2 regions of the Planococcus kocurii genome follow, and region 2 is predicted to be linked to the other one. Evidence: a T-box and tRNA genes for the amino acid it is inferred to sense, from the RefSeq annotation. Region 2 holds a T-box; the other holds one or more tRNA genes.
The links. The T-box of region 2 lies ahead of ileS (isoleucine--tRNA ligase). A T-box ahead of a tRNA ligase gene usually reads a tRNA of that ligase, here a tRNA-Ile.
Positions count from the first base shown of each region.

Region 1 (3,378 bases), 1.1 Mb from region 2:
TGTCATCCTTATCCTAGTAGGAATATTGACACCGTGGGCTTTACTAGTCTTCATAAGCGTCATTAAACCTATTAAAGTCGTTCAAATCTTTAAACGTTTTACAGAACCTCTAAAGGTGATGCCGGCGATGAAAGATACTGGAAAAACAAATACATTTGTGGCTTTTTTACTTGGAATTGGGTTACTGATTGATTACCTTCTATAATATAGACAAACAAAAAAGGATTTCTCTAGAAATCCTTTTTTTGTTTGTCTAAAATAATACTTTGAAGAACAGTTAATTATAAGTTATAGTAAATAAATAATTCTAAATTTTCGAATGAGGAGGATATATAGTGAAACCTATCATCATCGGCATTATTGCAGCTTTTTTCTTTGCATTTACTTTCGTACTCAACGCCACGATGGAAGCTGACGGCGGGAATTGGATCTGGAGTGCGTCTCTCCGATACTTTTTCATGATTCCCTTTTTACTTTTGATTGTTGTTTTAAGAAAGAACTTAAAACCACTGTTACAAGAAATGAACAAAAACAAAAGAGCTTGGACCTTATGGAGTTTTGTTGGATTTGGCTTATTCTATGCTCCACTATGTTTCGCTGCAGCCTATTCCCCTGGCTGGCTCATCGCAGGAACATGGCAAATTACCATAGTCGCTGGTACATTACTTGCTCCCTTATTTCTCATTACCATACATAGCAATAAAGAAACTACTCAACTAAGAGGAAAGATTCCTGTTAAAAGCTTGATGATTTCTTTTATCATATTAGCAGGAGTCAGTTTAATGCAACTTGAACATGTAGCAGTTGTTTCTTCTTCAACACTTTGGTTCGGTTTTATCCCTGTTATCCTCGCAGCTTTCGCATACCCATTAGGAAATAGAAAAATGATGGATATATGTGGAGGCAGGTTGGATGCGTATCAGAGGGTTTTGGGCATGACACTAGCTAGTCTACCTTTTTGGTTCATCCTATCATTATATGGGCTTGTTACTGTAGGTGGACCTAGCGCTTCACAAAGCTTACAAACTTTAATTGTAGCAATCAGTTCAGGTGTAATGGCAACAGTACTCTTCTTTAAAGCGACTGATCTAGTTAGAGGCGATATGCAGAAACTAGGAGCAGTAGAAGCGACACAATCAATGGAAGTTTTATTTGCGTTAGCAGGAGAAGCACTTTTCTTGTCAATTGTCTTACCTTCAAGCTTAGCAATAATCGGAATTTTCATTGTAATGCTTGGCATGATTCTTCACAGTCTTAATTCTAGTAAAACGAAAAAAAGTGTTATGCAATTAAATGCATAACACTTTTCTATAATGACCCCTACGGGATTCGAACCCGTGTTACCGCCGTGAAAGGGCGGTGTCTTAACCGCTTGACCAAGGGGCCAAATACTGGCGGAGAAGGAGGGATTTGAACCCTCGCGCCGGTTGCCCGACCTACACCCTTAGCAGGGGCGCCTCTTCAGCCACTTGAGTACTTCCCCAGTATGGCTCCGAAGGTAGGACTCGAACCTACGACCATCGCATTAACAGTGCGGTGCTCTACCACTGAGCTACTTCGGAATGGTGGGCCTAAATGGACTCGAACCATCGACCTCACGCTTATCAGGCGTGCGCTCTAACCAGCTGAGCTATAGGCCCATATGTAATATTATGGAGCGGGTGGGGGGAATCGAACCCCCATCATCAGCTTGGAAGGCTGAGGTTTTACCACTAAACTACACCCGCGTAAAATGGTGGGTCAGGACGGAATCGAACCGCCGACACTTAGAGCTTCAATCTAATGCTCTACCGACTGAGCTACTGACCCACTTTATTTATTGAAAATGGCGGTCCCGACCGGGATCGAACCGGCGATCTCCTGCGTGACAGGCAGGCATGTTAACCGCTACACCACGGGACCATTTGGTTGCGGGGGCAGGATTTGAACCTGCGACCTTTGGGTTATGAGCCCAACGAGCTACCGAACTGCTCCACCCCGCGACAATATTATAATTCAAAAGAAATTCGTCCACACATTTTAAAAAATATGGAGGAGGAAGAGGGATTCGAACCCCCGCGGGATTTGACTCCCCTGTCGGTTTTCAAGACCGATCCCTTCAGCCAAACTTGGGTATTCCTCCGAGATAAAATACATATGGTGGACCTTGCAGGACTCGAACCTGCGACCGGACGGTTATGAGCCGTCTGCTCTAACCAACTGAGCTAAAGGTCCTAAAAAAGTGGCGGCAGAGGGGATCGAACCCCCGACCTCACGGGTATGAACCGTACGCTCTAGCCAGCTGAGCTACGCCGCCGGGATCTTTACTTTAAAAAGTTGGTGGAGCCTAGCGGGATCGAACCGCTGACCTCCTGCGTGCAAGGCAGGCGCTCTCCCAGCTGAGCTAAGGCCCCATTGTTTGGTCGGGAAGACAGGATTCGAACCTGCGACCCCTTGGTCCCAAACCAAGTGCTCTACCAAGCTGAGCTACTTCCCGAACTTGAGTTGCTGAGTATAAAAATATGGTGCGCCCGAGAGGACTCGAACCTCTAACCGCTTGATTCGTAGTCAAGTACTCTATCCAATTGAGCTACGGGCGCATATGATGCTATTCACTATTTCGTGAAAAGATGGTGCCGAGGACCGGAATCGAACCGGTACGGTAGTCACCTACCGCAGGATTTTAAGTCCTGTGCGTCTGCCAGTTCCGCCACCCCGGCTAAGGGTCGGTATCACGTGCAAATAAATATGGAGCGGAAGACGAGGTTCGAACTCGCGACCTCCACCTTGGCAAGGTGGCGTTCTACCACTGAACTACTTCCGCAAAAATGGTGCGGGTGAAGGGAGTCGAACCCCCACGCCCGAAGGCGCTAGATCCTAAGTCTAGTGCGTCTGCCAGTTCCGCCACACCCGCGTGGCAATATAAAATTAAAATGGTGAGCCATGAAGGATTCGAACCTTCGACCCTCTGATTAAAAGTCAGATGCTCTACCAGCTGAGCTAATGGCTCGAAAAAGTGGTGCCGGAGAAAGGAGTCGAACCCTCGACCTACTGATTACAAGTCAGTTGCTCTACCAACTGAGCTACTCCGGCAAAAGAAATAAATGGTGGAGGATGACGGGATCGAACCGCCGACCCTCTGCTTGTAAGGCAGATGCTCTCCCAGCTGAGCTAATCCTCCGATATATATTGCCCAGCGACGTCCTACTCTCACAGGGGGAAACCCCCAACTACCATCGGCGCAAAAGAGCTTAACTGCCGTGTTCGGGATGGGAACGGGTGTGGCCTCTTTGCCATCATCACTGGACTATTTGGTTTTGAAAGACAAGATTTATTATACCAGTAGTACTGGTTTTTTCAAGCTTTTTTTACAAAAACTTGGGCTTATTCTTTCAAAAC
Region 1 is NZ_CP013661.2:553,739-557,116, forward strand. It holds gene AUO94_RS02790 (1,4-dihydroxy-2-naphthoate polyprenyltransferase) at 1-205, shown strand, start outside; gene AUO94_RS02795 (DMT family transporter) at 336-1,301, shown strand; tRNA gene AUO94_RS02800 (tRNA-Glu) at 1,315-1,386, opposite strand; tRNA gene AUO94_RS02805 (tRNA-Ser) at 1,393-1,483, opposite strand; tRNA gene AUO94_RS02810 (tRNA-Asn) at 1,488-1,562, opposite strand; tRNA gene AUO94_RS02815 (tRNA-Ile) at 1,564-1,640, opposite strand; tRNA gene AUO94_RS02820 (tRNA-Gly) at 1,654-1,727, opposite strand; tRNA gene AUO94_RS02825 (tRNA-Phe) at 1,734-1,809, opposite strand; tRNA gene AUO94_RS02830 (tRNA-Asp) at 1,827-1,902, opposite strand; tRNA gene AUO94_RS02835 (tRNA-Met) at 1,906-1,982, opposite strand; tRNA gene AUO94_RS02840 (tRNA-Ser) at 2,030-2,122, opposite strand; tRNA gene AUO94_RS02845 (tRNA-Ile) at 2,138-2,214, opposite strand; tRNA gene AUO94_RS02850 (tRNA-Met) at 2,223-2,296, opposite strand; tRNA gene AUO94_RS02855 (tRNA-Ala) at 2,318-2,393, opposite strand; tRNA gene AUO94_RS02860 (tRNA-Pro) at 2,400-2,476, opposite strand; tRNA gene AUO94_RS02865 (tRNA-Arg) at 2,503-2,579, opposite strand; tRNA gene AUO94_RS02870 (tRNA-Leu) at 2,611-2,699, opposite strand; tRNA gene AUO94_RS02875 (tRNA-Gly) at 2,729-2,803, opposite strand; tRNA gene AUO94_RS02880 (tRNA-Leu) at 2,809-2,893, opposite strand; tRNA gene AUO94_RS02885 (tRNA-Lys) at 2,914-2,989, opposite strand; tRNA gene AUO94_RS02890 (tRNA-Thr) at 2,997-3,072, opposite strand; tRNA gene AUO94_RS02895 (tRNA-Val) at 3,085-3,160, opposite strand; rRNA gene rrf (5S ribosomal RNA) at 3,171-3,286, opposite strand.
Region 1: it encodes a tRNA-Ile, which carries the amino acid that the T-box ahead of ileS (isoleucine--tRNA ligase) is inferred to sense. The anticodon was not compared.

Region 2 (3,378 bases):
CCATAATATCCGTTTCTCTAGTAAACAAGCCATTCGGGCTACTTGGATGCGTGAATCCTGACGGCAATAACTCTGCTGCTGAACGCTCAAACCAAATGTTCGATCCGTTTTCGCGGAACAACTTAGCCACGTGGGCAATTGTTTCTTCTGTAATGATGGGATCTCCATTTTCAGCGTAAAACACAGGAATTGGAACGCCCCATACGCGTTGACGTGAGATATTCCAATCTCCACGGTCACGTAGCATATTGTAAAGACGCGTTTCGCCCCATGCTGGAGTGAACGAAGTTTCTTTGATCGCTTTTAAGATTTGGTCACGGAATGCATCGATCGATACGAACCACTGAGCTGTCGCCCGGTAAATTACTGGCTTTTTCGTCCGCCAGTCATGCGGATACGAGTGTGTAATAAACGAAATTTTTTCAAGAGCGCCTGCATGATCAAGTGCTTCTGTGATCGACTTATTCGCTTTTTCATAAAACTCGCCTTCAAACCCAGGCGCTTCGTCTGTCATGACTCCGCGTTCATCAACTGGACAAAGAACATCCAATCCGTATTTCTTGCCGATTAAGAAGTCATCTTCACCGTGACCAGGAGCTGTGTGAACGCAACCAGTACCTGAATCTGTCGTAACGTGTTCTCCGAGCATAACCAAAGAAGTACGGTCATATAATGGGTGTTTTGTTAGGATATGCTCTAGTTCAGCTCCCTGCACTAAGCGAACAACTTCGTAGTCTACCCATTCCAATTCCTCAGCCACTTCTTTTAATAACTCTTGTGCCACAATATAAAGAGAACCATTTACGGAAACTTCCGCGTAATCCAACTTAGCGTGTACAGAAATACCAAGGTTAGCTGGGATTGTCCAAGGAGTTGTCGTCCAGATTACGAAGTTTGTGCCCTCAGCCAATACACCTTTACCGTCAGTGACTGGGAAAGATACATAGATTGAAGGAGATTTTTTATCATGATACTCGATTTCTGCTTCAGCAAGTGACGATTCACTTGATGGAGACCAATAAACCGGTTTCAATCCTTTATAGATATAGCCTTTGTTGGCCATTTTACCAAACACTTCAATTTGACGTGCTTCGTATGCTGGTTTTAATGTGACATATGGATTTTCCCAATCGCCACGAACACCGATGCGTTTGAATTGAGAGCGCTGGTTATCGATTTGTTGGTAAGCATATTCTTCACATAGCTTGCGGAATTCCGCTAACGACATTTCTTTCCGATTAACGCCTTTGTTTGTTAAAGCTTGTTCGATCGGTAATCCGTGCGTATCCCAGCCCGGAACGTATGGTGCATGAAAGCCCATCATTGAACGAGAACGAACGACCATATCTTTTAGTACTTTGTTTAATGCGTGACCCATATGCAAATCGCCGTTCGCGTACGGAGGTCCGTCATGAAGAATGAAGAATGGACGACCTTTTGTGCGGTCTAGCACTTTCTTGTAAATGTCCATCTCTTCCCATTTTTGTTGCATCTCCGGTTCCCGGTTTGGCAAATTACCACGCATCGGAAAATCTGTTTTCGGCATTAATAACGTATCTTTGTATTCCATTTCCATTCCTCCTATAGGCATAATAAAAAGCCCCCATCCCTGGTAAAGGGACGAGAAGCTTAAACTCGCGGTACCACCCTTGTTGCAGCTCGATAGCTGCCACTCGATCACCGTAACGTGGCGTAGACGGAATTGGGTACTGTTGTTCACCAATTCTGCTCAAGAGTGATTTTCATCTATGAGGTCGTATCAGGCTCTCACTGTCCCTGACTCGCTAAATCATCCTACATAGCCTACTGTCTCTATCAGCGCGTTTTTTTGTATGTCGTAATTATAGAAGTAGAAAGTCTCAGAGTCAAGAGTTCGACTCTTCTTTATCCTTCTCAATCTTCTCTAAATTCTGTGTGTCGATATCGTATTCTAATAAGGTTTCCCAATCATCTGTTTCAATTAAATCTAATTGAGCTTCAACGAGCATTTTGAAACGATTTTTAAAGATACGAGATTGTTTTTTCAATTCTTCAATTTCAGTAGCAATGCGACGTGCTTTTGTCAACGACTCGTTAACAATACGATCAGCATTTTTCTCAGCTTCCTTGACAATCAACTCTGCTTCTTTCTGCGAGTTGCGTCGAACTTCTTCCGAAGCTTCTTGAGCGACGAAAATTGATTTTTGTAAGGTTGACTCGATTGTATTGAAATGGCCAACTCGTTCGTCGGTTGTACGTAACCGTTCTTCTAAAGTTGCCTTATCTTTTAACAAAATTTCATAATCTCTCATAATTTGTTCCAAGAATTCATTTACTTCGTCTTCTTGATATCCACGGAACGCCCGGCTGAATTCTTTGTTATGTATATCTAACGGGGATAATGGCATTGAGTAAACCTCTCCTTAACTTGTCATGTTATCTTCCTATTATACAGTTCATGGCGCTAAATTTCAGTATTATTTCGTATTTTTTCCGAACCGTCTAGTTTTTTGCTTCTAAGCGGCCAATCTGTAGTCGAACTTTATCCTTCTTGGTGCGGCCTTCGATCATAATCAACCGAACGCGACCAAAGCCTCTTGAAGAGATCATATCCGATTCGTGCAGTTCAAATGACGGCTGCTCTTGCAAAGTCCAGTTGACTTTCACTTTTCCACCGTGGATTAACGCCGATGCTTTCTGGCGAGAAATGTGATAAACCGAACTCATTACCGTATCCAACCTCATGGAACTGACCGTATACGATTCTTCAATCCATTCTTCACTCGTCTCGATTAATTCTTTTTCGTTTGTTATTTCGTTTAACTGAACTTTCACTTTTGCTGCACTAACAAAATTACTTTGCATATAAGGACTGATTTCATTCATAACTGCAAGTTGAACACGTTCGTTGTCTATGCGAATGTCTCCGAATTTACTGCGGTCAAGCCCCAATGACATTAATGATCCTAATATATCAGGATGACGCAAGTTGACAAATTTCGATGGATACTTCAATTCAAAAACAGTAATATTAAAATCTTCCTGTTGTGGTTCAAAATAAGAAGGATACAGTAACACTCGTTGTCTTTCTGCATTTTTAAAAACGCCAGACGTCATCATTTTCACGTCGCTCGATCCGATGACTGCTTCAACAATAAAGCGCTGTCGCGGATCGAGAAAATCAGTCAATCTTGGTGAATAACGGTCTTCAACTTCCCGTAGCCAGCCCGAAGCTTGTTCGATAAACTGCTGTTCTTCTTTTCTAAAATGTTGAAATATCTCTTCCATACGAATGCTCCTTCACATGTGATTGGTTTTTAAGAAAAAAACCTCACATCACGTGAGGTTTAGGGTTAGGCTAAATAATTAAATAACACGATGATGCCTTGACTAGCTAAA
Region 2 is NZ_CP013661.2:2,963,412-2,966,789, reverse strand. It holds gene ileS (isoleucine--tRNA ligase) at 1-1,570, opposite strand, end outside; T-box leader at 1,614-1,828, opposite strand; gene AUO94_RS14405 (DivIVA domain-containing protein) at 1,866-2,387, opposite strand; gene AUO94_RS14400 (YlmH family RNA-binding protein) at 2,482-3,267, opposite strand; gene AUO94_RS14395 (YggT family protein) at 3,333-3,378, opposite strand, start outside.